3 regions of the Ruegeria sp. BHSA163 genome follow, and region 2 is predicted to be linked to each of the others. Evidence: riboswitches for the same ligand, from Rfam matches in the RefSeq annotation. Region 2 holds a riboswitch; each other region holds the start of a gene.
What was found. A riboswitch is a leader RNA that binds a small molecule or an ion and turns the genes downstream of it on or off. The one in region 2 is predicted to bind thiamine pyrophosphate.

Region 1 (7,993 bases), on a different contig from region 2:
GATCAGATCCCATGCACCGCCTACTTGTGTTAGGAACCCCATTCGGACAGCTTTGCTAACGTCATTTTCCGAATAATGCCCTGCCATTTCATCTGGCGACAATACAGGGAACATGGCTTGTGCCGCCAAAGCAGATTTAAAACCCGGTCTCATGTGCATGCCCAAAGGCGTTCTTATACCATTCGGCTGCGCTGGATCTGTCTCAAGTCGTCCGTCATGAAAGAATGTCGTAAATTCCGTTGCGCCCAGATTCCAAAGACCAGGCGAATTGCGAGGAATTCGCTGTTCTGGAATATTCGTTAGGTCGATCAGTCGCTCGGTTCCCAAACCAATACCACCCTCTCCGATGCCAAGGGATAAGCCGTCTGATGTACCTAGTTTTGGGTGATGACAGGTTGCGCAGCTAATATTTTTGTTGCCTGAAAGTATAGGGTCGAAAAAGAGTAGTTGCCCCAGCTTAACACTTGATAGGTCCGGAGTGACGAATTCCGGGGTCGGTCCTAACGACTGCGCCCGAGCGCCAGATGACATCACCAGCAAAACACCTAAAATCGAAATAAGCAATTTGTAGATCATGTCTGGCACCCGGAAATTTCCAGCGTAAGTGTCTGACGGTAAGGATTTTCTGGTGTAGATATTACAGAGGGAAAAGATGGGATATTAATTGCATTGGGATAACCCGACGGTTCAATGCACAGCCCATCTCTTGGATAAAACGGAGTTTTCAGCTTGGCTCCAGAATAGACTTGGGCTCCGGGTTGATCTGAAAAAACACTTAAGGTCACTCCTGAAGGGGCGGCCAATTCTGCAACCAAGTTATCCGGTTTTCCTTTGGTATCAAACAGGTAGTAATGGTCTAAGTCAGGTGAGGACGTTCCAATTACCGTTGGTGATGAAAAATCCAAACCCGTGCCTGCCGCATTCCAGATTTTACCAGACGGGACGCCTTCCTCGTCGAATTCAAGCAACTGATTTGAGTCGAGCATAAGTTTATGTTCGGAAATTCCCGTTGTACTGCCTAAAGAGTAGTAGTTGTGTTGAGTAATGCTAATAGGTGTTGGACGATCAGGTTGCGCGTGAAACGAGTACACTAGTTTTGGAAACTCAAGAGTTACCTGAACCTCAAATTTTACTTTGCCAGGAAAACCGTTGTCCCCATCCGGTGAGGTCAAACGAAGCCGAGCTTCGGACGGCGAAATTCGAGAGATGTCCCAATGCCGATGCGATAAACCAGCCGGCCCACCGTGCAGGGTATTTCGGCCCTCGTTTGCGTTTAGTTCAAAATGGGATGTCCCCAAAGAAAACTTGGCTCCTCCGATCCGGTTGGCGACGCGTCCAACAATTGCGCCCATGTAATTCTTGTCGGTCAAATACGCCTTTGGATCATCGTATCCAAGGATCAAAGGAATTTCGTCGTACCACCAACCTTGCGTAATTGCGCCATAGCTTAACAAGGAAACGGTCATCGGACCGTCAGTTAGCAGAGTACATTCATCGGGGTCGCGATCTTCGCTTTGCAGTCTCATCGAGCGGCCAACGGTGAAAGCGCTGAATAATACTGAGTGTAGCGATGGTACTCGGTCTCATAAGCATCGGCTAAGCCGCGTATTGGTTCGATGGTTTCCTGTTGTTCCGGAGGTGTCATGACGTCCGCAGCAGAGGAGCGGTTAGCGGCACAAACAGCTAATCGTGCCGCGCCTTTTGCTGCCCCGATTTCGCTTCCTTTAGGCAATGTCAACGGTGTGTTCAGCACCGTGGCAAGGGTTTCCAGCCAATACCGGGACCGGGCCCCTCCGCCGACAGCGAGTAAGTTGGACGGCTGTGTGCCAGTGTTCTTTAAAGCCTCAAGGCAGTCCCTCATTGCATAAGCAACACCTTCCATCACGGACTGGGTGAGGTCTGCCTGCTCGGTAGCAACATCTATTCCCAAAAACGCGCCACGAATTGCGCTGTCGTTATGAGGAGTCCGTTCGCCTGACAAATACGGCAGAAATGTTATCGAAGACGGGCCAGTTATGTTTTGGGGCAAATCGGAAGCCAGCGTGCGAACTGGTTGGCCCACATTGCGTGAAAGCCAGTTCAAGCTGTTAGTGGCAGAAAGGATAACTCCCATCTGGATCCAGCGGTTAGGCACTGCATGGCAAAAACTGTGAACTGCGGTCTCTGGTGCAGGGCTGCAGGATCCCCGGGCTACAAGCAAAACACCTGACGTACCCAAGGACAAAAATCCATCGCCTTCGTTTATGCATCCGATCCCGCACGCCGCAGCAGCATTGTCGCCCGCGCCACCAGCAACAATGACAGGTTCGGACAAACCCCATTCTTGTCGCAGTTCGGGCCGAAGCTCGCCAGAAGACTCGCTCCCTTCAAGTAAGCGAGGCATTTGATCGAGACGCATATTGCTTAGTTCGAGTGCTGTATTCGACCAAGTCCGCGCGTTAACATCCAGCCACGATGTTCCCGCGCTATCGGACATTTCACTGACATATTCCCCGGTTAGCCAAAGTCTTAAGTAATCTTTCGGTAATAGAACTTTGGCGGTTTTGGAAAAGATATCAGGCTCGTGTGACCTAACCCATTCCAGTTTTGGAGCGGTGAAGCCAGGAAAGACGATATTTCCTGAAATCTTTCGCATTTCCGGATATTGGTCGAGCTTCTTCGCCTCGTCTGCAGACCTAGTGTCATTCCAAAGGATGCAGGGTCGCAAGGCATTGCCTTCACCATCAAGCAATGTCGCCCCGTGCATATGTCCGCTAAGGCCTATTCCTTTTAGCGCGCAAAATTCCTTGTTATTGGACGAGCGAAGATTTCCGATTACTTTCTCGCAAGCGGCCACCCAGTCCAGCGGAGATTGTTCGGACCAGCCGGGTTTGGGGTTCGAAGTTGTAATGGCAGCTTCGGCTTCGCTAATTACGACACCCGCTTCGTCCATAAGAATTCCCCTGAGCCCCGACGTTCCCAAGTCCAACCCAAGATACACTTTGCGCCCCTCTTTCGATTATTATTTCAGTGGGTAAAATTATTACGTAAAGACGTCTTGTCAACAAAAGTTTCACGAGTTTGGAACCTTTACCATACCTATCCCTGACTTCAAAAACGTGGCAGGTTCTTCCGCTCCTACGTATTCGGATTCGTATGTAATGTAGTAAATTCAAGCCCCTGTTTTACCCAAACTGACTTCGGAAAATACAAGGTCGCATTTTCAACAACATTCCTCGGTCAAGATATGCGGGGACTCGTCAGTAGGTTTTGTCAGATAGGATTAGATGAAGTTGGTTTTGGTTGTATTTTCTTCCAGTTCCTCCTAATCACAGTTTTACCTCGGGGTGCGCGGTAAGCCGCGCTGAGACGTCGTTTGACGAACCCGTTGAACCTGAACCGGCTAGAACCGGCGGAGGGAAAGGTGACGGTTTCATCCATCCTTGCCCTCTCGCCGCAATGGAGGATGACATGAAGCATCTGCTAATTGCTGCGGGACTTCTGAGTGCAACAGCGGCTTTTGCCGCCGACAAACCTCAGCTGACCGTTTACACGTATGACAGTTTTGTTTCCGATTGGGGACCAGGTCCGCAAGTGGAAGCTGCGTTTGAAGAGGTTTGCGACTGCAAGTTGAACCTTGTTGGCATCGAAGACGGTGCGGCGCTTTTGTCTCGCATTCGTCTTGAGGGCGAAAACACAGACGCCGATGTCGTGCTTGGGCTTGATAACAACCTGATCACATCTGCAAAGGAAACCGGTCTTTTTGCCCCTCATTCGGTGATTGCAGAGTACAACCTCCCGATCGAGTGGTCGGACGAAGTATTTGTGCCATTCGACTGGGGTTATTTCGCGTTTATTCTTAATGCCGATGCGGTAGCCCCTGCTAACTTCCGTGAATTGGCAGATAGTGATACTAAGATCATCATCCAAGATCCTCGCTCTTCGACGCCGGGTCTGGGCCTGCTCTTGTGGGTCAAGGCAGCATATGGCGAGGAGGCATCGGAAATTTGGGCGGGCTTGGCCGACAATATCGTGACGGTTACCAAGGGGTGGTCAGAAGCTTATGGACTTTTCCTTGAAGGTGAAGCTGACATGGTCCTCAGCTACACCACATCTCCCGCTTATCATTTGATCGCTGAAGAAGACGACAGTAAGGCGGCCGCGTCCTTTGACGAAGGTCACTACATGCAGGTCGAAGTTGCCGCAAAACTGGCGAATACCGATCAGTCCGAACTTGCTGATCAATTTTTGCAGTTTATGGTGTCAGACAAATTCCAACAGATTATTCCTACGACCAACTGGATGTATCCGGCGGTAACTCCGGCCAATGGGCTGCCTAAGGGATTCGAGACTTTGATTGTCCCCCAAAAGGCGCTTTTGTTTGAGCCGGATCAGGCCGCAACCGAACGTGAACAGGCAATTTCGGAATGGCTGAGCGCGCTCAGCCAATAAGCCCTCTACCCGGTGTCGGTGCAGCCACGCTTGTTGCTGCACTGATACTGGGTACTTTGGCAGCAGTTGCCCTGCGTGCTGACTCTGGTGGGATGTTTGCGTTTTCCGACTGGGCTGCCTTGCGTTTTACGCTGACACAGGCAGTTTTGTCTTCGGTGATCAGCGCTGGCCTTGCCATCCCGACTGCACGTGCGCTGGCGCGCAGGAGGTTTTTTGGCAGGCAGGTATTGATAGCCTTGTTAGGGGCTCCGTTTATTTTGCCGGTGATTGTTGCAATACTTGGCATTCTACAAGTATTTGGAAGGGCAGGTTGGATTTCTGAGGCTTTGGGCTTCTTTGGTCTTCCGGCCATCCGTGTATACGGATTACACGGTGTGGTGTTGGCACACGTATTCTTCAACTTGCCCTTGGCGACTCGTCTTCTTCTTCAGGGATGGCAGGAAATTCCGGCTGAACAGTTTCGGCTAGCTGCGCAGCTGAACTGCAAGGGTATGGCAATGTTTCGATTGCTTGAGTGGCCGATGCTGAAGCGCGTTCTACCCAGCGTTCTGGCAGTAGTTTTCGCGATCTGCTTGACCAGCTTCGCTGTCGCGTTGACGTTAGGCGGTGGACCGCGCGCAACAACGATTGAACTCGCAATCTATCAGGCGTTTACTTACGATTTTAATTTGGGTCGCGCTGCGCTTTTGTCCACTGTCCAATTGGCATTGACGGCTGCCGCGGCATTGGTCGCGTTGCGATTTACGCGGAAAGAAGGATTTCGAACAGGGCTTGACAGGGCAATTCGTCGATGGGATGGGGGCTCCCCAGCAATCGATACGTTTTGGATCTCCGCCACTGCGGCTTTTCTGCTGTTGCCCCTGTCGTCAGTGGTGATTTCCGGCGTTGTGGGGTTATTAGAATTGCCTACTCAGGTCTTCAAGGCGGCAGTTATTTCGGTTGCAGTGGCTGTTGCCAGTACTTCCATCCTTTTGTTCCTGGCATTGCCAATGGCCGCAGCTGTGGCAGTCAGGCGGCACAGCTTTGTTGAGCTGATCGGGATTCTCGGTTTGGCGGCGTCGCCATTGGTAATCGGCACGGGTTTGTTTATTCTGATCAGACCTTTTGTGAATCCAACTGCGGTGGCGTTACCGGTCACCGCGTTGGTTAACGCAGTTATGGCCTTGCCTTTCGCGTTGCGAATTCTTGTTCCGGCAGCGCAGGAAACTGTTACTCGGTACAGTCGGCTCGCTCTCTCGCTCGACATGAAAGGCCATATTTTTTTTGCGAGTGTCTTGCTGCCTCGCATGCGGGCACAGATCGGATTTGCGGCTGGTTTGGCAATGGCACTTTCAATGGGAGATTTGGGTGTCATCGCTTTGTTCGCAGATGCACAGGTGGCAACTCTGCCTTTGCAAATCTATCGTCTGATGGGTGCCTATCAGATGCAGGCCGCGGCCGGTAGTGCGCTATTATTGCTGATGCTGTCCATGGGATCGTTTTGGATTCTAGATCGCGGAGGTCGATGGCATGTTGAGACTTGATGAATGCGTCATCGCAAACGGTGATTTCGTTCTAAGGGCAAACCTTGAAGTCGCAGATGCCTCGTGCGTAGCGATTATCGGTCCTTCCGGAGCGGGCAAATCCACCTTACTTGAAGCTATCGCCGGGTTTCGTGATGTGAAGGGTGGCAGAATATTCTGGGATGGAGAGGACCTGACAAAACGGCCTCCGGGGAAACGTCCGGTGGCCTCGTTGTTTCAAGACAACAATCTTTTTCCGCATTTAAGCGCTGAGCAGAATGTGTCGTTGGGTATTCGTCCGAACGGGCGTGTTTCTAAAGATGAACGCGCTTTGGTCGCCTCCGCGCTTGGTCGCGTCGGCTTATTGGGGATGGGCACTCGCAAACCATTTGAGTTATCAGGGGGACAACAAAGCCGTGTGGCCTTGGCGCGAGTGTTGGTTCAGCAACGAGACCTGTTGTTGCTAGATGAGCCTTTCGCCGCATTGGGTCCTGCGTTGAAGGCCGAAATGCTGGATCTTGTGGCTCAACTTATTTCGGGAACCAACAAAACATTGTTGATGATTAGCCACGACCCGCAGGATGCGCGGCGCATCACGAACAAGTCTATCTTGGTCGCGGACGGAATAGCCCATCCGCCAGAACCGACGGAACATTTGCTGAATAATCCACCGCCGAGCTTACGCGATTATCTTGGGTGAAGTCAGGTACTGTGTAGCCAGCTACTAAAAAATTTCACACAATCAGAAGAGTTCCTTCCTCTATCGACCTGATTTCAAAATCATTGGAGCGGCCTGACCTGTCCAAAGACGACTTTTGCCAGAAGCCGAGAGAGCCGGGACATTTCGAAGGCTGATTTTGAATATTCGTGAATTGCGAATAACCTGAATCAAAAATGTCAGTTTGTTTTTGAGAGCCCGGAATGGAATTTATTGTCGACGGATTAAACGGAATACTTTGGAATTATGTCCTTATCTACGGGCTGTTGGGCGCCGGGATATTTTTTACGATCCGGCTTGGCGCTCTTCAGTTTCTGCATTTCGGAGAAATGCTGCGTGTCATAACCTCGGCCCCCAGAACGGACAGGCGCGGAATAACGCCTTTTCAGGCACTGACCGTCAGCCTTGCTTCCCGCGTCGGGACAGGAAACCTCGCCGGTGTTGCAGTGGCGTTGTCGCTGGGCGGACCTGGTGCAATATTTTGGATGTGGATGGTGGCATTGGTCGGGATGGCTACGGCTTATTCTGAGAGTACCTTGGCACAGCTCTACAAAATAACGACCAAATCAGGCGATTTTCGTGGAGGGCCCGCTTTCTATATATCAAAGGGGTTGAATGCGCCTTGGGCAGGAGTGTTGTTTTCGATCTGCCTTATCCTGAGTTTTGGGCTGATTTTTGTCGCGGTCCAGTCGAACTCAATCGCAGAAGCCTTGTCCGGTGCCTTTGGCCTTGAAAAGTTATGGGTTGGAGCTGGCGTAGCCGTAATTGCTGCGATCGTGATTTTTGGGGGTATCAAGGCGATAGCTAGGGTCGCTGAAATCGTGGTGCCATTCATGGCAGGCGGTTATCTTTTGATCGCCGTTGTTGTTATGGTCTTGAACTTCTCAGAAGTGCCGGGATTGCTCTGGCTCATAGTGTCTAGCGCTCTTGGACTGCAAGAAGCAGCAGGCGGTGTAGCTGGTGGAGTGATGGCCGCAATGTTGAACGGAATCAAGCGCGGTTTGTTTTCTAACGAGGCCGGAATGGGTTCAGCACCTAACATTGCCGCTGTCGCTACGCCGTCACCGCACCATCCCTCCAGCCAGGGAATGGTTCAGGCTTTTGGCTGCTTCGTCGACACGATCCTTGTGTGTACCGCCACCGCACTGATGATCCTTTTGTCAGGTGCTTTAGCCGGTGGAGAAGCAACCGGAATGCAGTTGACGCAAAACGCTTTGGACGTCCATCTTGGACCAACCGGGACCTATTTTATTGCTGTTGCAATTATCTTTTTTGCGTTCACATCGATACTCGGCAACTATTCCTACGCAGAAAACGCGATGGTTTTCCTTGGGTTAGAGGG
Region 2 (7,993 bases):
CGGATCCGGCTACGGAATACGGTCCTTTGGCGACCAAGGCACAAATCGACAAAGTTGAACGTGTCGTCGAGAGCAGTATCGCTGCGGGCGCGATACTGATAACTGGTGGAGCACGCCCTGAAGGATATCAGGGAAAACAATACTACCTGCCAACTATACTGGACTGTTCAAATGTGAAGGATGCGGACTCGGTTACCGAGGAATTGTTTGGTCCGGTACTTAGCGTTCTTACCTTCGATACCGAAGATGAAGCCATCGCAATGGCCAATTCAACCAATTTCGGATTGGCAGGAGGCGTCTTTACAAACAACCTATCCCGGGCTCACCGCATGATCCGCGCAGTACGAAGTGGCATTATTTGGGTTAACACTTACCGCGTCGTTTCGCCGATTGCACCCTTCGGCGGGTTCGGGGAAAGCGGTCTGGGTCGCGAGGGAGGAATGGAGAGCGTTCTGGATTATACACGCGCTAAAAGTGTCTGGATAAATACCTCTGACGCACCCATCCCCGATCCATTTAAGATGAGATGAACGACCCGCGGAGGTGGTCCCTGTTATTTAGAGTTGCTTCTTCAACCTTGCTTGTGGTCTTTCAAGGCAATAACTGAGCGAGACGCCAGCAGTTTCCTTAGGCTTCAAAGGTGAAGATCACAAATGGCCAAATTTCTGAATCTTGCAATCCAGCCTTCGGTCATGCGACGCGCAGGTCGCATAGCCTTAATAATTGGCAGCGTATTTTTCTTGATCAACTATGCAGATAAATTGATCGCAGGCACGATTACGCGTCCGGAAATAATAAAGGCAATGGTCAGCTACTGCGTGCCCTACTGCGTTTCAACTTATTCGTCGGTTATGGCGGTCATCGAAAGCGAGTCGGCATAACATTTGCTACAATTGTGAACCCCGAACCATCCTCAACTGACTCAACGCAATCTCCTAGGGCATACATTGAAGAAGGTAATATGCGCGATGACACGTCAAAGCGTTCGTCAGCACATAGCAAATTCAATCTCAACCTTTGTGACCTGCAACCATCGAATTGCAATTCGATGGCTGGGTTTTTACCATGTTTAATGGTCGCTTGATTATTGCTCTCCTAAATCAACCGCCAATTTCGAGACGGGTCTAGTACCCTCAACCAGCCCAATATCCGAGAGGAACGCTTCGAACCGTTCATAGCGACCTTCGTCCAGGGCCTCAGGACGTAGAGCAAACCTTGGCAACGTGTCGATCCAAGCCTTTGCGTTCAAATCGTCATTCAACTCCGCAGCGTAGTTTTTGAAGACGCTCCAACTTTCGATCGGGTCGTTGACAATGAACTGAGTGGCCAATTGGGTAGCACCCAAAAACCGACGAACCAAATCTGAATCCATTCGATCAGCGTTCGCCACATAAATCAATTCATCGTAGGTCGGCACTCCCTCTTCCTCTACGTAAAAACACCTCCCTTCGACGCCTTCTATTTTCATCTGATTTAGTTCAAAGTTCCGGTAGGCTCCGATTACGGCATCGACCTGACCGGACATAACCGACGACCCCAGCGAGAAATTTACATTCACAAGTTCGATCTCATCCAGGCTGACGCCATTTCGCTTCAATATGGTTGTCAACAATGCTTCTTCGAAACCAGAAACCGAAAATCCTATTTTGCCGCCCTTTAGGTCTGAAACTTGCTTTACTGGTCCGTCTTTCAGAACCAGTAGACAGTTTAGAGGAGTGGCTATCAGAGTACCTACTCGGACCAGAGGCAAACCTTCTGCCACCTGCAGGTGATGATTAGGTTGATAACTGACCGCTAAATCTGCTTTCCCTGCAGCAACCAACTTGGCGGGCGCTGATGGATCTGCCGGAGGAATGATTTCAATATCCAACCCTGCATTGGGAAAATACCCAAGTTCCTGAGCGACAATGATGGGTCCGTGGTCAGGGTTTACAAACCAGTCAAGTAGAATGGTCATCTTGTCAGTTGCCCACACAGGTGTCGGCAGGACGAGGGCCGCGCACATTATCAGATGTTTCACAATTGGTTTCCTTGTTCACAAAAGCTAACAAAGTAGCTCATCAGGACATTTCGGAGATCTGCCGACGTTCTTTACCCTGACAAAACACAGGCCAGACGACTTAGAATTGCCGGTGTTTTCAAATTTATCATTTGCAGCAAATCTTATGGACAACACGCCCAGAATCTCTTCGACTTATGTCAGAACGAGCGAGGGAAACCAGCGGTGGGGTCCACCTTGAAACTGTTTCCTACGCCGGTTCTAACCGGTTCAGGTTCAATGGGTTCGCGTAAACGTCTCAGCCGAAATTTGGCACCCCAACAGTAAGCCGGGAAATAGTGAAGTTGGCCGCGACATGTCAATCAGTTTTCATTCGGGATGATCCCCAAAGGTCGTGTTTTGCGTTTGCCCACACACAATGATGGTTACTGATTGAGATGATCATTACCGATACAATCGCCGTTGCAAAGCCGATTTTCCAGCCACCAATTGGTTAGAATTAGGACCACTCCGTTCCGTTAAGCCAAATAACGACGTATCGCTGCACGGCTACCGTTTTTAACAATCTCGTCTAACCAAACTTTGAACTCAGCCGCAAAGCGCTCGTCGTGACCAATTTCGCCGTAAAGGTTGGCTTTTCCAATCCACGCCTGCGCTCCCTCATGCGCTGCGAGGGCGGCACCTTTCAATTCGTTCCAGATCGGATCGTTCGGGGAAATCTCGGTCCCATCTTCGCGAAGGCCAGTGCACATCCGGCACCAAAGCGCTTGTGACAATGCCAAGCCAGAGATAGGCGTCCCAGCGTTTATAGCATCACGCAGCGACGGCAGCAAAAACCCCGGATGCCGGGAAGACCCGTCAAAAGCTACTCTGCGGGTTGTGTCGTGGATCGCAGTATTGGAGAACCGCCTCTTTACCAAAGCAAGATAGTCGACTGGGCTAGCCCCTGGAACAGCCTGAACAAGAGGCACAATTTCTTCAACCTGAACCTTCTGGAAGAACTCCGAGATATCTGGATCCTGCATGCAGGATGAAATTGTCGGTGCACTCAGGATCTCTCCCACATTTGCAAGAAGCTGATGACCGCCGTTTAATATACGCAGTTTCATCACCTCATAGGCGTGAACGTTTTTCGTTATTGTTACGCCAACATTTTCAAACGGGGGTCGATCTCCACAGAAATTGTCTTCAATCACCCATTGCCGAAAGTTCTCATGCGTTACAGGTGCGAGATCATTGATGCCTAGTTCCATAGCTTGTTCGACCACCTGATCCGTTGTGGCCGGCACAATGCAATCCACCATCGAATTTGGAAAAGCTCCGTATCGATCAATCCAATCAGCCAATCCCGGGTCAGATAGCCCTGCCAACCCAACAACGCAGTTTCGCAGGATCGCGCCATTGCTTTGCAGGTTGTCGCAACTAAGAACCGTGAAGGGTTTCAGCCCGGCCGACCTGCGCCGTGCAAGTGCCGCCACAATTGCGCCGAATGCCGTGCCTGGATGGTCGGGATTTTGAGCATCACGGAGTATTTCTTCGTGATGAATATCGAATTCTGAAGAATTCGCGTCGAGGTAGTACCCGCCTTCGGTCACAGTAAGTGACACAATGCGGATGGCCGGTTCGGCCATTTGCCGGATCAGCGACGAATTGTCAGACTCGATTGGAAGATAGCCGATCATAGGGCCGATAACTTCGGCAGATGTTCCGGATGGGTCCAATTCAATCAGTGTCGTGAGACAGTCTTGCGCCAATAACCTCTCACGCATTGCTGCGTCATAGGCTCGAACCCCTGCCCCTATGATCGCCCAATCCTTTGCCACGCCTTGCTGCATGAGTTGGTGGATATACCAAGCCTGATGCGCACGGTGGAAATTCCCAAGGCCGATATGAACGATGCCAGGCTTCAAATCCTCGCGCCGGTACTTCGGTGTTTTGACGTGCGCGGGCAAATCATTTAATCGTCCGCGCCGCAATTTTACCGGTGCATTCGCCTTTGCTGTTGGGTTCATCAGCTCATCCAATTTCCACCGTCGACATTGTAGGTTTGAGCCACGATGTACTCAGCTTCATCAGATGCCAGGAAAACGGCCATCCCCGTCAGATCCTCAGCGCGCCCCATGCGGCCATAGGGTACCGCTGACGCGACTTCGCGCCTTTTTTGCCCGCGTTCTTTACCCTCATATTTTGCGAAAAAGGCATCGACACCATCCCAGTGTTCGCCGTCGACAACCCCTGGCGCGATGGCGTTCACGTTGATCCCATGCGGTATTAGATTCAATCCCGCTGACTGCGTCAGCGAAATGACAGCCGCTTTGCTGGCACAATACACTGCCACCAATGGTTCACCACGACGTCCGGCTTGCGAAGCCATGTTGATGATCCTGCCTTTGGTTCCATTTTCGATCATGTGCCGGGCAACGGCCTGAAGCGTGAACAGAGTTCCGGCGACATTGATTTCAAATACCCTATTGTAATCCTGTCTTTCGATTTCAGTGATCGGAGCGGCTGAAAAAATCGCAGCATTGTTAATTAAGATTTCAATTGGGCCAAAATGCGAAGAAACCTCAGAAATTGCGTTATCGATACTGCTTTGTTCGCGGACGTCCATTTCTACAGCCACTGCTGAAGACCCTATTTCTGACGCAGATTCCTGCGCACGTGCGACGTCGACATCTGCCAATGCTACACGCGCACCTTCTGAGGCGTAGGCCTCGGCGAAGGCTAGTCCAATACCGCGGGCAGCACCTGTTATGAGTGCCGTTTTGCCAGCCAACCGTTTCATTCGATTCGCAAGCCTTTCGCGTCGAAACGATGAATCACATCCGCACGCGGCGTCAGCTGGATACGGTCACCATGTCGGAAACCGACCTCACCATCAGCTCTCACAGTGATAGTTTCCGCCAAGCCTGTTTCGTGAATATGAAAGAAAGTATCTGACCCAAGATGTTCGGAAACGCCTACTACGCCATTCCAAGTTCCTTCATTTTCGGAAACAGCGATGTGTTCAGGTCGTACGCCGATGGTGTGCGCTCCATGTTTTTCGGCCTCTTCGCCTTCGATGAAGTTCATCCGGGGCGAGCCAATAAAACCCGCTACGAAAAGGTTACGCGGCGTACGGTAAAGTTCCAAAGGGCTGCCGACTTGTTCGATTACACCTGCCTGAAGCACAACAATCTTGTCAGCCATGGTCATTGCTTCGACCTGGTCGTGGGTGACATATATCATGGTCGTCGCAAGACGTTCGTGAAGCTCGCTGATTTCCAGCCTCATACCAACGCGTAAAGCCGCGTCGAGGTTCGACAAAGGTTCATCAAAAAGGAACGCTGCGGGTTCCCGGACAATTGCTCGGCCAATTGCAACCCTCTGGCGCTGACCGCCAGACAATTGCCCGGGTCGGCGATCCAGATAGTCGGTCAGGTTCAGAACACTTGCAGCTCCTTCGACGCGACGGTCGATCTCAGCCTGATCCAGCTTTGCCATACGCAACGGAAACGCAATGTTCTTGCGCACGGTCATATGCGGATAAAGCGCATAGGACTGGAACACCATCGCCAACCCTCGTTTCGCGGGCGGTACGTCCGTTGCATCCGATCCATCAATCTCGATCGAGCCTGAGGTGATGTCTTCCAACCCTGCGATCAAGCGTAACAAGGTGGACTTGCCGCAACCCGAAGGGCCAACAAAAACTGTGAACTCGCCATCTTCGATTGTCAGATCCAGAGGGGGAATGACCTCGACGTCGCCGAAGCTTTTCGTCACGGACTTGAGTTGAATGCGTCCCATTTGTCTCGTTCCTTATTTCACAGCGCCGAAGGTCAAGCCGCGGACAAGTTGTTTCTGACTGAACCAGCCAAGGATTAGAATTGGTGCAATCGCCATGGTCGATGCCGCGCTAAGTTTCGCAAAGAACAGACCTTCTGGGCTGGAATAGCTGGCGATGAACGCGGTCAACGGGGCCGCGTCCACGGCGGTAAGGTTCAGGGTCCAAAACGCCTCGTTCCAAGCCAGAATGAAGTTCAGCAATACAGTTGATGCTATGCCAGGTACCGCCATAGGTGTCAGTATGTGAAGGATCTCTTCCTTCAGTGTCGCCCCATCCATCCGCGCGGCCTCCAGAATCTCTCCGGGGATTTCGCGGAAGTAGGTGTAAAGCATCCAAACGATGATAGGCAGGTTAATCAGCATCAACACAACAACCAGACCGCCGCGCGTGTCCAAAAGACCCAACCGAATAAACAGAAGGTAAATCGGGTAAAGCACGCCAACCGCTGGTAACATTTTCGTCGAAAGCATCCACAGCAGAATGTCTTTGGTGCGTTTGGATGGCACAAAGGCCATTGCCCATGCGGCGGGCACTGCGACAATAACACCCAAAAGGGTCGACCCACCCGCAATTATTACCGAGTTCCAAAGGAAACGCATGTAATCTGAACGCTCCTGCACGATGGCATAGTTTTCCAAGGTCCAGTTAAAGTTAAGAAACAGTGGCGGGCTTGCGATTGCCTGTGCCTCAGTCTTGAAACTGGTCAGGATCGTCCAAAGGATCGGGAAAAATATCAGCAGACCAACCGCCCAAGCTAGGGCGGTGTTAAACGATTTGCGACGTGTCGTGACTGCGCGGGCCATGATTTTCTCTCCTCACGCGTCCAGGTTCTTGCCGACGATGCGCATCAGGAAGATGGCTACGATATTGGCAAGGATGATGGCGTAAACACCGCCGGCTGAACCGAGACCCACATTTTGACTTTCCAGCACACGTTGGAAAATCAGGTAGGTCAGCGTCCGAGTTCCGAAAGCACCACCTGTGGTTACGAAAATCTCGGCAAATATCGACAACAGGAATATTGTCTGTATCAAGATCACAATAGTGATCGCGCGGCTCAGGTGCGGCAAGATGATATGATAAAATCGCTTCAGCGGCGGGGCTCCGTCCATCTCGGCAGCCTCAAGCTGTTCGCTGTCCAAAGACTGTATTGCGGTTAGAAGGATCAGAGTCGCAAAGGGTAACCATTGCCAAGAAACGATCATGACTATCGAAGTCATCGAAGCTTCGGACAGCCAAGAGATCGGCTCTGCTCCAAAGAACCGCCATAGATGGGCAAGCAGGCCGTTTACCGGATCCATAAACATGTTCTTCCAAACAAGCGCAGACACGGTTGGCATTACAAAGAACGGGGCGATGACCAGAATGCGAACAACACCCTGCCCCCACATCGGTTGATCCAGCAGCATAGCCATCAAAACGCCGAGTACGACAGTGATCACAAGAACACCGCCGACGATTACCAAAGTAGCTTGTACTGCAGGCCAGAATGCGCTGGACGAGACAAAACGAATATAGTTGTCAAATCCGACCCATCCTAAATCACCGCCGCGCAGCGGCAGGTATTTCTTGAAGGAAAAATACAGCGTCATCGTCAGGGGCACGAGCATCCAGCCAAGCAGCAGGACCACTGCGGGTGCCATCATCAGGCGTGCAACGGATCGGGAATGTTGAGTAGCCATGACGCAAAACCTCTCTGTTCAAGCCAATTGCAGCCTGCGAGAAAAATTCAATTTGTGAAAGAAGGCCGCGGGGGGCAGTCCCCTGCCCACCCGCTTTGGGAGTGTGCCTTAGTAACCTGCGGCTTCCATCTCTTCAGCTGTAAAGGCCTGCGCTTTAGCAAGAGCTTCATCTACCGTTTGCTGGCCCGCATAGACCGCCGAGAACTCCTGACTCACCTGTGTGGCGATGCCTGCAAATTCTGGGATCGCCACGAACTGGATGCCAGTGTACGGCGTCGGCTGCGCGCAGCAATTCTGCGGGTCAGCGGCAAGGATTGACTTTAGCGTCATCTGCGCAAAGGGAATATCCTTGTAATTGTCGTTTTCATACAAAGATGTCCGAGCGCCCGGAGGTACGTTGGCCCAGCCTTCGTTCTCGGCCACTAACTCGATGTAATCCTTCGACGTTGCCCATTCTATGAATTGCTTGGCTGCATCCTCTTGCTG
Region 3 (7,993 bases), on a different contig from region 2:
CGGCGTCGGATCACCTGACGGATGGTTATGAACCAGAATCAATGCTGAGGCGTTTAGCTCGAGCGCGCGTTTGGCAACCTCGCGCGGATAAACCGGTACGTGGTCAACTGTGCCCTTTGCTTGTTCCTCATCAGCGATCAGGACATTTTTTCGGTCCAAAAAGAAGACGCGAAATTGTTCTGTCTCTCGATGGGCCATCGTTGTGTGGCAATAGTCTAGCAAGGCGTCCCATCCGGAAATCACATGCCTCTGAATAACGCGCGCGCGCGCCATTCGATGCGCGCAAGCCTCGAGTATTTTCAGGTCGGTGATCACCGTGTCGCCTACGCCTTTCACCTTTCGCAACCGTTCTACTGGTGCCGTTAAAACACGGTTGAAGTCACCGAAAGTGTCCATCAAAACCCGCGCCAACGGCTTAACGTCCTGCCGTGGAATCGAACGGAACAGTACAAGTTCCAGCAATTCATAGTCCGGCATAGCCGCCGAACCGCCTGACATGAACCGTTCGCGCAGCCTTTTGCGGTGATCCTTGATGTAAGATGGCAACTTACCAGAAGGCAGCGGCTGTACCGGGGCTTCGTCAATTTCAAATAGCGTCGGTGCTTCAGCAAAGGCGTCCTGTGTCATGTTTGAAATTTGCGGCAGAATCAGTTTCTGAAAGGTTAACGGCTTTCGCCTATCAGTCGAGCCGTCGCGTGGTGAGCGATCAAATGCAAGGTGATCGAAAATACACCAAGTGTAAGCATCGCTGCGAACATCAGGTCGGTCTTGGCGCGACCGTTTGCAAGCAGCATCAGATAGCCCAAACCCTGTGCCGACCCAACCCATTCGCCAATAACTGCCCCAATCGGGGCATAAATTGCCGCCAGACGCAGCCCCGTGGCCAGCGAAGGTAAAGCTGCAGGAATTCGGATGTGCCAAAGCACCGCCTTGGGGCCAATTTGCATAACGCGAGCCAGATCAAGGTAACCGGACGGAGTCCTCATTAACCCGTCGAAGAATGACGAAGTAATTGGAAAGTAAATGATAAGAACCGCCATCGCCACTTTGGACCAAAGTCCGTAACCCAGCCAAAGGGTCAGCAGAGGGGCAAGAACAAAAACCGGCAGAGATTGACTAAAGACCAGTACGGGCTGAACCAACATCCGGGCAATACGCGAACTGGCAAGTTGAAGCGCGGTGGCGACGCCAAGGGCGGTACCGCAGAACAGAGCGACAACAACCTCGACCGCTGTTACCCATGCGTGCTCGGCGATCAGCCAGCGGTTCTGCCACCAAGTATCGGCGACCCGTACCGGACCCGGCAAGATAAAATTGGGCAGCCCAGTCAGTTCTACAAGGGCCTGCCAAACCGCAAGCCCGAATAGAACGGCGAAAAACCCGGAAAGATATTTCAAGCCGCATCCTTCCGTAGCGGGCGCAGCAATGCTCCTTGAACTTCCAGCGTTGAAAGATCATCAACGTTGCGCGGCGGCAAGCCCGCCACTCCGGCACCAATTACCGACCACTTGCTCACGTCGCCCAAACCTTATGGAAGTGATGAACTGGACCGTGGCCAGAACCGATTTTCAAATCGTCCGCATGCGCGATCGCGCCCTGCAAGTAGGCATGTGCAGTTGCGGTGGCCAGCTTCAAATCAAGCCCACTTGCCAACCCTGCAGCAACGGAAGATGACAGGGTACATCCCGTACCATGAGTATTCTTCGTCTTCCTTCGTCGGGCCTTGAATTCACCAACTATACCTTTGCAGTCAATCAATAGATCGTGGCAAGTTTCCCCGATTGCGTGGCCGCCCTTCATCAGGACTGCACCCGCGCCGAACTCGCACAAAGCCAACCCCTGTTCTGCCATTTCCTTCGGTGATTCCGCCAAAGGGGCATCGAGCAATAGGGCGGCCTCGGGCAAGTTGGGTGTCAAAACCGTTGCGCGCGGCAACAGTGTTTCGCGTAGCGTCCGAACTGCATCTTGCCGCAACAGAACATCTCCGGACTTTGCTATCATGACTGGATCAAGTACCAGTGGACCTTCGTAACCCTGAAGGCCAATCGCCACGGTCTGGATTATCTCGCGCGTTGCAAGCATTCCCACCTTGATCGCGCCGACATCAAGATCGGACAGAACTGCTTCGATTTGTGCTGCAATTACGTCCTGCGGGATACCGTGAACAGCCTTGACGGTCTGTGTGTTTTGAGCGGTTACCGCAGTGATTACGCTGGCGCCAAAAACGCCAAGCGCGGACATGGCTTTTAGGTCCGCCTGAATGCCCGCGCCCCCGCCGCTGTCGGATCCAGCTATTGCCAAAGCTACGTACGCCATGCCTTTGCTCCAATAAAAGGCAAAGCGAACTTAGAAAACGTCTGTGCATAATAGACCGTTCCCTACGCCGGTATTGCCCGGATCAGGTTCGATGGGTTGACGCAGCAACGCCTCTCAGCCCTCCAATCAGGGCACCCCAACGGTTGGAGGGACATTCTCAGGTGGTGAGTCTGAGTTCAAGCGCAAATACGAAATTCTATCGTCAAATTTGGAAAAAATAGAGTAAATGAACTTGATTCATTTCACAGATAGCGCCAACCACCACAGAGACAGTGAGACCAGATCAAAACTAGTTGTCCCCATTGATCTGGTCTAAAAATATGAGAAGTGTCGGCAAAGCCGAGTCAAGTTGGACTCAGCCTTTCATTCCGTCCCAGAATGACTTTACAGACGAAAAGAAGCTTTTAGATTCCGGGTGATTGTCTTCGCCCAAATCTTCAAACTCTTTCAGAATTTCCTTTTGGCGGCTTGTCAGGTTGACCGGAGTTTCCACCGCTAACTCGATGAACATATCGCCAACGCCGCCGCCGCGCAGGGCCGGCATGCCCTTTCCGCGCAGGCGCATCTGGCGACCAGATTGGCTGCCTGCTGGTATCTGAACGCGCCCACGCCCACCGTCGATGGTCGGAACTTCGATCGAGCCGCCCAGCGCCGCCTTAGCCATGCTGACCGGAACACGGCAATAGAGATTCACGCTGTCGCGTTCGAAAAGTTTATGATCAGAGACCTCGACAAATATATACAAGTCACCCGGAGGTCCGCCGCGCATTCCAGCCTCGCCCTCGCCTGCAAGACGAATGCGTGTACCTGTTTCAACACCTGCGGGAATGTTGACCGACAACGCGCGTTCTTTTTCGACGCGACCAGCACCTTGGCACGACTTACACGGGTTCTTAATGATCTGGCCCAGCCCCGAACAGGTTGGACACGTACGCTCCACCGTAAAGAAACCCTGTTGCGCCCGGACTTTTCCCATGCCAGAGCACGTCGGGCAGGTCGTGGGCTCAACGCCACCCTCCGCGCCGGTACCTTCACAAGACGAACAGGCAACTGCCGTCGGCACGTTTATGGTCTTCTGCAAACCCCCAAAGGCTTCCTCAAGGGTTACCCGAAGGTTATACCGTAGGTCCGAACCCCGCGCGGCACGACGACCGCCGCCGCCCCTTTGACCGCCCATGAAGTCGCCGAACAGATCATCAAACACGTCCGAAAACGCGCTTGAAAAATCTCCCTGACCGCCGAACCCACCGCCGGGGCGGCCTCCGCCTCCCATACCGTTTTCAAACGCGGCATGACCGAAACGGTCGTAGGCTGCCTTTTTGTCGGCATCGCGCAGAATATCATAGGCCTCGTTAGCCTCTTTAAACTGCGCTTCTGCGTCGGGGTTGTCCTTGTTGCGGTCCGGGTGAAGTTCCTTGGCTTTTCTACGAAAGCCCTTTTTGATCTCATCCGCCGAAGCGCCCTTGGACACACCGAGCACTTCGTAATAGTCGCGTTTTGACATCAGCATGTCCTTCTGCCTCAACGTAATCGGGCCGGCCCGGCAACCGGACCGGCCCGAATTGGCCCGGCTTTCCGTTAGTTACGCTTGTCGTCGTCCAGATCTTCGAACTCGGCATCGACGATGTCATCTTCGCCCGGAGCAGCGTCCGCAGCCGCCGGTTCATCATCAGCCTCTTCGGACTGAGCCTTATAGATAGCTTCGCCGAGCTTCATAGCAGCTTCGGTGACGTTTTGGATGCCCGACTTGATCTTGTCGGCATTTTCGGTTTCCAACTCATCCTTCAGTGCAGCGATTGCCAGTTCAATGGCTTCGATCGTGGTCGGGTCGACTTTGTCGGAATGCTCTTCCATTGACTTCTCAGTCGAGTGGATGAGGCTTTCCGCCTGGTTTTTGGCGTCTACCAGTTCACGGCGTTCCTTGTCAGCTTCGGCATTCTCTTCGGCGTCCTTGACCATCTTTTCGATATCTTCATCGGACAATCCGCCAGAGGCCTGGATGGTGATCTTTTGTTCCTTGCCGGTACCTTTGTCCTTGGCTGAAACCGAAACAATACCGTTGGCGTCGATGTCAAAGGTAACTTCGATCTGAGGCATGCCTCGCGGTGCGGGCGGGATGTCTTCCAGGTTGAACTGACCCAATATTTTGTTGTCAGTCGCCATTTCACGTTCACCTTGGAACACTCGGATCGTTACGGCGTTTTGGTTGTCTTCGGCCGTAGAAAAGACCTGGGACTTTTTCGTTGGGATCGTCGTGTTACGGTCAATGAGCCGGGTGAACACACCACCAAGCGTTTCGATGCCCAGCGACAGCGGAGTAACGTCCAGCAGAACCACGTCTTTGACATCGCCCTGCAGAACACCGGCCTGAATTGCGGCGCCCATGGCAACCACTTCGTCCGGATTCACGCCTTTGTGGGGTTCTTTACCGAAGAATTTGGTAACCTCTTCAATCACTTTCGGCATACGGGTCATGCCGCCGACAAGAACAACTTCGTCCACATCGCCTGCAGACAGACCAGCGTCTTTCAGAGCGGCCTGACAGGGTTTCATCGACTTTTTGATCAGGTCAGAAACCAAGGATTCCAGCTTTGCACGGGTCAACTTCATAACCATGTGCAGCGGCTGACCGTTCGAACCCATCGAAATAAATGGCTGGTTGATTTCGGTCTGCGAGGTTGACGAAAGTTCGATTTTGGCTTTTTCAGCAGCCTCTTTCAGACGCTGCAGTGCCATCTTGTCGGCGGACAGATCGACACCGTGTTCCTTTTTGAACTCATCCGCCAGGTAGTTGACGATGCGCATGTCAAAGTCTTCGCCACCCAGGAAGGTGTCACCATTGGTCGATTTGACCTCGAACAGGCCGTCGTCGATTTCCAGAATGGTCACGTCAAAAGTACCACCGCCAAGGTCGTAAACCGCAATGGTTTGAGTTTCTTCTTTGTCCAGACCATAGGCAAGTGCAGCCGCTGTCGGTTCGTTGATGATCCGCAGAACTTCAAGACCGGCAATTTTACCAGCATCTTTTGTAGCCTGACGTTGAGCATCGTTGAAGTATGCCGGAACGGTGATTACGGCTTGTGTGACCTCCTCACCCAAATAGCTTTCGGCGGTTTCCTTCATTTTACCCAGAGTGAAGGCCGAAATCTGGCTTGGGGAGTATTTTTCGCCGCGGGCTTCGACCCACGCGTCGCCGTTGCCACCATCGACGATGGCATACGGGACCATCTTCTTATCTTTTTCTACTTCTGCATCATCCACACGACGTCCGATCAGGCGCTTTACGCCAAAGATCGTATTGTCGGGGTTGGTGACCGCCTGTCGCTTTGCAGGCTGACCGACCAGTCGCTCATCTTCGGTAAACGCGACGATCGAGGGCGTGGTCCGCGCCCCTTCGGCATTTTCGATGACCTTCGGCTGCGAGCCGTCCATGATGGCAACACACGAGTTCGTGGTTCCGAGGTCGATCCCGATTACTTTTCCCATTTTTGCAATCCCTTTCTCTTCAAGGCGATGTCCCGAGGCCGGGACCCGTTATGGCATCCCTGCCCCGATCTGATTTGCGCTACGGCACTACACCTTAGCGCGTCCCGGCGTATATAAGGGCGTGACCAGAGGCCTGCAAGCGTTCAGAAACGTGGGAATCACGGATTCTGGTGCCTTTTGGGAAAAGGAATTGTTAAGGAATGAGGATTCCGCGATGACAAGGCTGCTTTTGCGTGGTTTCGACATTCGAAAGAACTATTTGGGTGCCTCCGCTCAAACTGAATTGGTTCAGGTTCTGCGCCCGGTTCTGAAATCCGCACCTTTATTTAATCCGACAACTCCTTCTGGCAAGAAAATGTCGGTGCGCATGACGTCGGCGGGGAATCTGGGGTGGGTCTCGGACAAACGCGGCTATAGGTACCAGGATACCCACCCCAATGGCGTGGTTTGGCCCGCGATTCCAAACCAAATCGCCTCTATCTGGCATGATGTAACAGGCGTGGCCCGTTTGCCCGAATGCTGCCTGATCAACTATTATGGCGACGGTACACGCATGGGCATGCATCAAGACAAAGATGAGGCGGATTTTTCATGGCCCGTTGTCTCAATTTCCTTGGGCGATGATGCATTGTTCCGCATTGGCAATACCACCAGGGGAGGCAAAACCGAGTCGATCTGGTTGGGTTCAGGTGATGTGGTCATTATGGGAGGCCCCGCTCGGCTTGCCTATCACGGAGTTGACCGCATCCGGTTTGGTTCGTCTCGATTGCTGCCGAAAGGTGGGCGCATAAACCTAACGTTGCGTGTGGCGACCTAACGCCGCGCGCTCCAGCTTTTCGACACATGCTTTCGCGTGTAAAATTCAGCCATTAAACCGATCATGGTCAGAACAATCCCGACCCAAAGCGCATATTCCCAACTGGTGTTACGCGGAAAGTAATTTCGAAAAATGAAGCCGCGGCACTGATCAATTATGTGGAACAAGGGGTTCCAGGCAAACATGGTCAACATGAAACCGCCCAGCGCATTGGCAATGAACATTTTGCCTGAAAAAATCATGTTCAAGCGCCGATAAGCCAAACTCAATATTGCGGCCAGACGCGGAAACCAGGGCTGTATAGCTAGAAAAACCAAGCCCACCGCACAACCCGTAAACCACGACAAAACCAGCATGGCAAACGCTCCGCCAGGGTCTTGAACCTCCAGCGGGGCGACGGCAACGCTGTATCCAAACAAGATCACAAGGATCGAAACGAGCTGGGTGTAAAAAATCCCAAAGGCCGACGCCATCAGCATAACAATCCGGTTCATCGGGGAATGCAGCATCATCGGACTGTTGCCGGAACCAGCGCTGGCAATCGCTCCAACGGATTTAATATGCGTCAGAAAGACGAAGACGCCAGAAAGAAGGAAAAGTATGAATTCCCCGCGTATCTTGGCCACTCGTGTTCCTAATAATGACAAAAGAAAATAGAACGCCGTAACAATGAGAAGGACTTGAATAATATTAACAATAATCGCGACAACCGCGTTTGAGTGCTGAGATCGAATGTTACGAACGACGGCGTGAAAGACCAATTCGGCAGTCGTGAATGCTCCGCCCACCAAAGTCTGATTTCTACTGTACTGAAACACGCGAATACTCTTCCCTGCTACTTCGCCATCAATTTGGCACGAAATTCTTGCCGTTCCGTATTCATCGCAGCATAAGGCCGACATAATTTCGGATCAACAAACCACAGGAACGGAGTTTTTTTGTGAATTATAATTCCCTCATTCCCGTCATAAGGCGACTTGCCTTAGAGGCTGGCGACAGGATCATGCAGATCTACGAAGCCGATGACTTTGAGGTAAAAGTCAAATCCGATTCCAGCCCTGTGACCGAAGCCGACGAAGCCGCTGACGCCCTGATCGCGGCGGGCCTGCAGGATTCGTTCCCCGATGTCATGTTGGTTACCGAAGAGCAGGCAGACTCGCACAAAAAAACCAATGAAACCTTTCTGATTGTCGATCCGTTGGACGGCACCAAAGAGTTCATAAATCGACGTGGTGATTTCACCGTAAATATAGCACTGGTGGAAAACGGCGTACCAACGCGGGGTGTGGTTTACGCGCCTGCGCGCGGCAGGATGTTTTACACTCAGGCCGATGGTCAGTCAGTCGAAGAAACCGGCGCTTTGGAGAAAGATCA

Region 1: another riboswitch for thiamine pyrophosphate. It lies ahead of thiB (thiamine ABC transporter substrate binding subunit); the one in region 2 lies ahead of AC2FNV_RS17690 (ABC transporter substrate-binding protein).
Region 3: another riboswitch for thiamine pyrophosphate. It lies ahead of thiD (bifunctional hydroxymethylpyrimidine kinase/phosphomethylpyrimidine kinase); the one in region 2 lies ahead of AC2FNV_RS17690 (ABC transporter substrate-binding protein).

Annotation. Positions count from the first base shown of each region.
Region 1 is NZ_JBXWSJ010000029.1:48,267-56,259, forward strand. It holds gene AC2FNV_RS14390 (cytochrome-c peroxidase) at 1-576, opposite strand, end outside; gene AC2FNV_RS14395 (aldose epimerase family protein) at 573-1,526, opposite strand; gene xylB (xylulokinase) at 1,523-2,980, opposite strand; TPP riboswitch at 3,313-3,418, shown strand; gene thiB (thiamine ABC transporter substrate binding subunit) at 3,451-4,431, shown strand; gene AC2FNV_RS14410 (thiamine/thiamine pyrophosphate ABC transporter permease ThiP) at 4,407-5,954, shown strand; gene AC2FNV_RS14415 (thiamine ABC transporter ATP-binding protein) at 5,941-6,633, shown strand; gene AC2FNV_RS14420 (alanine/glycine:cation symporter family protein) at 6,855-7,993, shown strand, end outside.
Region 2 is NZ_JBXWSJ010000043.1:29,182-37,174, reverse strand. It holds partial or broken gene AC2FNV_RS17700 (aldehyde dehydrogenase family protein) at 1-530, shown strand, start outside; gene nrtS (nitrate/nitrite transporter NrtS) at 654-881, shown strand; gene AC2FNV_RS17690 (ABC transporter substrate-binding protein) at 1,085-2,020, opposite strand; TPP riboswitch at 2,230-2,329, opposite strand; gene AC2FNV_RS17685 (mannitol dehydrogenase family protein) at 2,518-4,011, opposite strand; gene AC2FNV_RS17680 (L-iditol 2-dehydrogenase) at 4,011-4,784, opposite strand; gene AC2FNV_RS17675 (ABC transporter ATP-binding protein) at 4,781-5,785, opposite strand; gene AC2FNV_RS17670 (carbohydrate ABC transporter permease) at 5,798-6,628, opposite strand; gene AC2FNV_RS17665 (carbohydrate ABC transporter permease) at 6,641-7,507, opposite strand; gene AC2FNV_RS17660 (ABC transporter substrate-binding protein) at 7,616-7,993, opposite strand, start outside.
Region 3 is NZ_JBXWSJ010000028.1:2,415-10,407, forward strand. It holds gene radC (RadC family protein) at 1-627, opposite strand, end outside; gene AC2FNV_RS13880 (ABC transporter permease) at 663-1,397, opposite strand; gene AC2FNV_RS13885 (hypothetical protein) at 1,394-1,516, opposite strand; gene thiD (bifunctional hydroxymethylpyrimidine kinase/phosphomethylpyrimidine kinase) at 1,513-2,316, opposite strand; TPP riboswitch at 2,359-2,465, opposite strand; gene dnaJ (molecular chaperone DnaJ) at 2,672-3,820, opposite strand; gene dnaK (molecular chaperone DnaK) at 3,895-5,802, opposite strand; gene AC2FNV_RS13905 (alpha-ketoglutarate-dependent dioxygenase AlkB family protein) at 6,017-6,619, shown strand; gene AC2FNV_RS13910 (ABC transporter permease) at 6,616-7,245, opposite strand; gene cysQ (3'(2'),5'-bisphosphate nucleotidase CysQ) at 7,560-7,993, shown strand, end outside.